Regions from separate parts of the Hafnia paralvei genome, predicted to be linked through region 3. Evidence: predicted binding sites of a transcription regulator. Region 3 holds the regulator's gene; each other region holds the start of a gene.
The links. The regulator Fur, encoded in region 3, represses iron uptake genes when iron is present. The targets are predictions, from matches to a motif close to ATAATAATGAGAACNACTATCAA.
Positions count from the first base shown of each region.

Region 1: a site for Fur is predicted at 1,041-1,063, ahead of K9N75_RS03285 (TonB-dependent siderophore receptor). Genes of this name have one in related genera too.
Region 2: a site for Fur is predicted at 1,203-1,225, ahead of sodA (superoxide dismutase [Mn]). Genes of this name have one in related genera too.

Region 1 is NZ_CP083737.1:713,119-715,396, forward strand. It holds gene K9N75_RS03285 (TonB-dependent siderophore receptor) at 1-929, opposite strand, end outside; gene K9N75_RS03290 (DUF805 domain-containing protein) at 1,386-1,763, opposite strand; gene K9N75_RS03295 (DUF805 domain-containing protein) at 1,870-2,259, opposite strand.
Region 2 is NZ_CP083737.1:4,641,290-4,643,567, forward strand. It holds gene yiiM (6-hydroxyaminopurine reductase) at 1-374, opposite strand, end outside; gene sodA (superoxide dismutase [Mn]) at 502-1,128, opposite strand; gene K9N75_RS21400 (DUF2167 domain-containing protein) at 1,698-2,278, shown strand, end outside.
Region 3 is NZ_CP083737.1:1,439,514-1,441,791, forward strand. It holds gene K9N75_RS06785 (beta-N-acetylhexosaminidase) at 1-465, shown strand, start outside; gene fur (ferric iron uptake transcriptional regulator) at 719-1,168, opposite strand; gene fldA (flavodoxin FldA) at 1,488-2,015, opposite strand; gene ybfE (LexA regulated protein) at 2,137-2,278, opposite strand, start outside.

The DNA of each region.
Region 1 (2,278 bases), 730 kb from region 3:
TGGTCATACTGGTAGCCAACAGACTCTTGTTTGCGTTTGTACGCTTCCCAATTGTGGTCACCTAAATAGACATCCGTAGGCAATTTGCCATAAGGCGAGTATTTAAATGTGCCTTCGCCCGGCAGGGACGTGTATACACCCGCCTTAGGATCGTTTTGCAGGAACGCTTGTACTAACAGACTATTATTATCGTCGATATCCCAACGTAGCGAGGGCGCTAATAAATAACGTTCATTCTTGGAGCCTTCAGCCTGTCCATCAGATGCGCCCGCTAAACCGACAAAACGATAGCTGACATCGCTGTCGCCAATTTGTCCGGTAGAGTCGATTTTTCCCTCACGGCGATTATCGCTGCCGGTATCAAATTCAACGTCGGTATTTTGGATTTTCTGCGGTTTCTTGCTGATCATATTCACGATACCGCCAGGCGAGGCGTTACCGTATAAAACGGATGCTGGGCCTTTCATCACTTCGATGCGATCCAACATGTAGGTATCTACCTGGCCCTGAATGTTCCATTCGTTATAAGGCAGTTGTAAGCCATCGAGGTAGTTTTCGCTGTTTTTAAAACCGCGAATGGTGAATTCGTCAAAGCGGGTGATTGCACCGCCACGGTTTTCGGTGGTGACACCAGACACATAGCGCAATGCTTCGTTGAGTGAGCTAATCCCACGCTCGTCCAGTTCTTGTCCTTCAACAGTATTGATTGTCTGAGGAGTATCCTGAGCGGTCAGATCTGATTTAGTCCCGGTGTTTTCATAGCTTCCTAGAGGAGGAAGACTGGCTTTGGCGCTAACGACGATTTTGTCTTCATTGCCAGAGGTTGCTGTATCAGCTTCTGTGGCCGCAAAGGCACTCAAAGGGAGGAATAAGCAGCCGATGGGTAACGCGGCTTTTAACGAAGAGCAAATAAACGCATTGTATTTCATCTAATGATCCCTGCTTGAAAAGCACGAAAATCTAATAATTAATTGTGAGCTCTCTGGCCATCGCTGGTTGTTATCCAGTCAATGACATCGCTTTATTAAATGCGATACAGAATGATAATTATTCTCGTTAGCTTTGGTAGCTTTTATTCAGGGAAAAAAGGAAAAACTATTTTTCTTTGTGATCTTTGTCACATATTAATCATTGTTTATCATGATTAACCTTATAAACATCATTGAATTTAATGAGTTAGTGTCATTAAAACGCAATATCTTAATGTGTTTTTAATCTAAGGAAATGCTGTTTTAGCTGAGGGGTTGCATGGCTAAGAGATAAACTAACAAGAGGGGATACAAAATATGAGCGAGTTACGATGATATAGGTTGAAGATATCAACCTATATCAAAGAAAGCTTAGTTAACCGTTGCATGAACTAGAGTTCAGCGATGCAAGACTGACTAGATTAAATCACCAGCTTTTGGATCGGCACCATATTGGTTGTCTCCGCGAGTACCTTCTTTGCAAAGAGTAATCAGCATGATGATAGGGCCAACAAGCGGTATCAGGGCAATGAAATAAAACCAGCCTGAATGGTTGGTGTCATGCAATCTTCTGGCGATGACAGCCAGACTTGGGATAAGTATGACTAATGAATAAAGTATCGATAATATGCTAAAGATAATAACCAGCATACTATCTGAAAATATACTCATTAACACAAATAATACAATGCTGATAATGGAAGAAAACAGGGTAAACATCCAATATTCTTTGCGGCGAGCACGGCCATTGAAATTAGCGTAATTTTCTTTTACTACTTTGAGAAACCATTCCATGTCTAAAACTTCCTTGCGAATAAGTTGAAATAACATGGCTATAATAGTTTTTTTTTAAAGAAGTTTTTCTTATTTCAACATGAAGTGATGCTTAAGTTTAACTGGGTTATTGAATGATAAAATTATTTTTTAGCTGTTCTATTTTTGTATCCAGCCCATAGTGATTATCTCCTTTTGTTCCTTCTTTACAGAGAAAGATAAGCAGAACGATAGGTCCAACAAATGGAACGAAAGAAATAAAATAAAACCAGCCGGACTGGTTGGTATCGTGTAGCCTTCTGACGAGAACGGCTAGATGTGGGATTAGCGTGACAAGCATATACAGTATGAAGAGAATAGCGGTGAAACCCGAAACATCAGTTTCAAATGTCATGGAGATATATAGAGTGAGTACCAGTATAAGCGTATGGAAGAGTGAAAACATCCAATACTCTCTACGGCGAGCGCGGCCATTAAACGTCGCGTAATTCTTCAATACATTAATATACCAATTCATCGAATCAAATCCCTTGATT
Region 2 (2,278 bases), 1.5 Mb from region 3:
TGATAATTGAGTTTGTAGCAAGGAGAACGTGGCTGCGTGACCTGAATAAATGCGTCGCCCCAGCGATAAATATCACCGATAAACACGTTTTCTTCAGTCATGCCCTCAGTGGAGATGTTTTCCCCCAAGGCAGGGGCGCAAAACTGCTCTGCCTGTTGTGGATACTGCTGACGCCAGAAATGATAATGTTCGCGCGGGTAGTGGCACAACGCGCGATCGGGCCCGCCATGCACTTTTTTCTCTGCCTGCTCATCGCCATCCAGCCCCAGCCGGTGAAGCATCACGCCGCCCGTGATCTGACGTTTACCTATAGCGCTGGGCTTACTGCCCTCATAAGGAACGATGGTGCCGACATAAATAGTTGGATAGTGCATGTTGAGCTCCCAAAGCAGATTCTATTGAGAAAATGGCTATGGCAGTACTATACCGTGCTACTCGAGTTTAAAAACAAAAAAGCGTGGGTTTCCCCACGCTCTGATAGTGACTGTCTTTAACAGACTCTTATTTTTTCGCTTCAGCGAAGCGTTTTGCCGCTTCATCCCAGTTCACTACGCTCCAGAAAGCTTTGATGTAATCTGGACGACGGTTTTGATATTTCAGGTAATAAGCATGTTCCCATACGTCCAGACCCGCAATTGGGTAACCAGAAGCACCAGAAACGGCTTCGCCCATTAGCGGACTGTCCTGATTCGCAGTAGAAACCACGGCCAGTTTACCGTCATCTTTTAACACCAACCACGCCCAGCCGGAGCCAAAACGAGTTGCTGCTGCTTTCTCAAATTCTTCTTTAAATTTGTCAACGCTGCCAAAATCGCGCTCGATAGCCGCTTTAAAATCGCCTTTCAGCTCAGTTCCAAGTTTCAGTCCTTTCCAGAAGAAACTGTGGTTAGCGTGGCCGCCCGCGTTATTGCGTAACGCAGTGCGTTTTTCGGTCGGCACTTTGTCGAGCTGAGCAATCAACTCTTCGGCGGTCAGTTTTGCCAATTCAGGCAACGATTCCAGTGCAGCATTGGCGTTATTAACATAAGCCTGATGGTGTTTGCTGTGATGGATTTCCATCGTTTGCTTATCGAAGTGAGGCTCTAGTGCATCATAGGCGTACGGTAGGGATGGCAGGGTATAGCTCATATTCATCTTCTCCAGATTTCCAAGGAGCAAAACATCCGCTCCGGTTAAGCAGTCTGGTCATTATAGTTGATTAAATGATATTGAAAATGATTATCAATTACCTGCTGGCGATGTGGTTTTTGAGAAATCGGTAGCTTAAGCTTGCGCTACTTCAGCGTTAGCGCGGTTTTCAGCCTCATTTTGAGGTCAGGTTTTTATTCATTGTTTTTACCGATTGTTGTGATTGTCGCTAGCACATAGAAACTCTGTGCGCACTCCTACAACTCATAAGCACAAAAGCGAAGATGTGTTCCCACTGAAAATAATGGTTCTATTTTTCTTTAAAAATTATTTTCAAGAATGAGCTGATTTAATATCTAGCATGATAAAAATGCTTCTTACAGAAAGAATAAACACGTCAAAATAAATTCATAACGCTGATGAAAGTCAACATGACAAAACCAATTAAGCACCTGTAAAACATTATTATGCCACAGATTAATTTTATCGAGATAGCATAAGTGGTATATTTTGAGCTATAAGATTTATAGCATATCTATTATCAACAGCTCAAACTTAACGGACTAAAAATGGCCCACATACTATCAAGGAAGTATTCAAAGGCATTGACTAAAATCGCTTTAATCATTGGGCTATTATCGACTTGTGCTCATGCTGAGCTAACCTCTAATCTCAAAAACCTTGAAAGAAAATTACACTATCAGCAAGGTACTATAAATTTACTAAATGGAAATATCATAATTAATACAGGTGATAAATTTCGTTATCTATCACCTCAAGACAGTGAAAAGGTTTTAGTTGATGGTTGGGGAAACCCGCCCAGCGGTGAACTGGGACTTGGCATGCTAGTTCCCGTCGATTTATCTCCACTTGAGGAGAGAGGCTGGGGCGCTGAGATCACATTTGAGGATGATGCCTACATCTCCGATGACGATGCCAAAACTATTGATTATGATAAAGTCCTCAAGGATATGCAGCAGCAAACCTCAGTTGGAAATATAGAAAGACAACATCAGGGTTATGACCCGATATATCTATTAGGTTGGGCAGAAGCGCCTCACTACGATCAAAGCTCACATATTATTTATTGGGCACAACGTTTAAGCCTGAACCCTACTGCTTCGGATGAAGCAGTCAACTATTATATCAG
Region 3 (2,278 bases):
GCTCAGCTGTGGAGTGAAATCACACGTACTGACGAAATGATGGAATACAAAATCTATCCTCGTGTAATGACTGTCGCAGAGCGTTCATGGCATCGCGCTGGTTGGGAACAGGATTACAAAGCGGGTCGTGAATACAAGGGCGGAGAAACTAATCTGGTTGATAAGAAGTCTCTGCTCAGCGACTGGCAGCGCTTCGCCAACCTGATGGGGCAGCGTGAGCTCGCTAAGATGGACAAAGCCGGTATTGGCTATCGTCTACCGGTGCCTGGTGCCAAAGTTGTTGGCGGTAAACTGGAAGCGAACGTCGCTCTGCCGGGGATAGGGATTGAATATTCTGTAGATGGTGGCAAACAGTGGCAGCGTTACGACGCGAAAGCTCAGCCAACGGTTTCCGGTGATGTTCAGATTCGCTCAGTTAGCCCAGATGGCAAGCGTTACAGCCGTGCAGAACCCGTGCAGGCTTAATCTGTAGGAAAGTGTTCCCTGCTCTGCATAGGGGAGGGAACACGGAATAAAATGGTTTTATCACTGCGTTTTAATCATTGGGTCGGATAAACCTGATAACACGTTGAGCTGTGAGTTGTTTCGCCCCTTGCCTGAGGGGCTTTTTTTCGCCTGTCACTTTTATTTGCAACCTTTGGCTACAGCGTCACTACCGCAAATTTTAGGCAATAAAAAAGCGACCCTAAGGTCGCTTTATGCTGCTGAAAATACAGGTTTACGCTTTGCTGTCGTGCAGCGTCTCATCTTCACGGCAATCACCTTCCGAGCAGTGACCATACAGGTACAGGCTGTGGTTAGTGAGCTGAATACCATATTTTTTAGCAATTTCATGCTGACGCTTCTCGATGGAATCGTCGCTAAACTCAATCACTTTGCCACAATCCAAGCAGATCAGGTGATCATGATGGTGTTGCTGAGTCAGTTCGAATACAGATTTGCCGCCTTCGAAATTGTGGCGAGTAACAATACCCGCGTCGTCAAACTGGTTTAAGACACGGTACACGGTTGCCAGACCGATTTCTTCACCCATATCGATCAGCTTCTTATACAGGTCTTCTGCGCTGACGTGGTGGCAAGTTGGATCTTGCAGAACTTCCAGAATCTTAAGACGCGGAAGCGTGACTTTAAGTCCAGCCTTCTTTAAAGCAGTATTGTTATCTGTCATTCGGATTCTGTCCCGTTACTTGGCTCGGAGACGTTTAGGATAGACTGCATTTGCTGCCAGCGTTGCCTTAATTGTCACCGAACTGAAAATATAATTGAGATTCATTATAAAGCTGATAGCGGTAAATGGGAACCGCGGCGTGTTAACAACTTGGGCGTAATTACACGGTGGAAATAAAACGTAACACACTGACAAATATGTGACTCTGCTGACTGTGGGCGTCATAGCGGGAAAAATGAGTTACACAAATGTTGCAAACTGCTTTCACCAATCGCTGAAATACCCGCAGACTTTCATGGTCTGCGGGCACAATTTCATTTTAGCCAGTAATCTCAGACAGGCTCATTTCATCAGAAATCTGTTTTACCCACGCATCAACGCGAGCTGCGGTCAGTTCAGGTTGACGGTCTTCATCGATAGCCAAACCGACGAAGGTTTTATCATCAACCAGTGCTTTAGACGCTTCGAAATGATAGCCCGCTGTTGGCCAGTGGCCTACGATAGTTGCCCCACGAGGTTCGATCAGATCGCGGATAGTCCCCATCGCGTCGCAGAAGTACTCTGCATAATCTTCTTGGTCGCCGCAGCCAAACAGAGCAACCAGTTTTCCGTTGAAGTCGATCTCTTCCAGTGAGGGGAAGAAGTCGTCCCAGTCACACTGGGCTTCACCGTAATACCACGTTGGGATGCCAAGCAGAAGAATGTCGAATGCTTCGATGTCTTCTTTGCTGCTTTTGGCAATGTCATGAACTTCAGCAACGTCTTTTCCGAGTTGCTTTTGGATCATCTTAGCGATGTTTTCCGTGTTGCCCGTGTCGCTGCCAAAGAAAATGCCTACGATTGCCATGTCGCGTTTATACCTTTTATATCAAATAATTAAACTAGATTCTTGAAAAAGACCAGTACGTACTTTACGCACTATAGCACTTTCAACCGCATTGATTTGTCGTCATTGTGTGCTGGCGGCGTTAAGATTTTAAAATTTGATCGAGCAAAATTTGTTCAATCAATTCACTGCGGCTAATATTTTGTTCCTGAGCCAGACGATTCAGCATTTCAACCGCTTCTTCGTTAATTTTCAGCTCGACACGACGCAGTCCTTTCACTTTA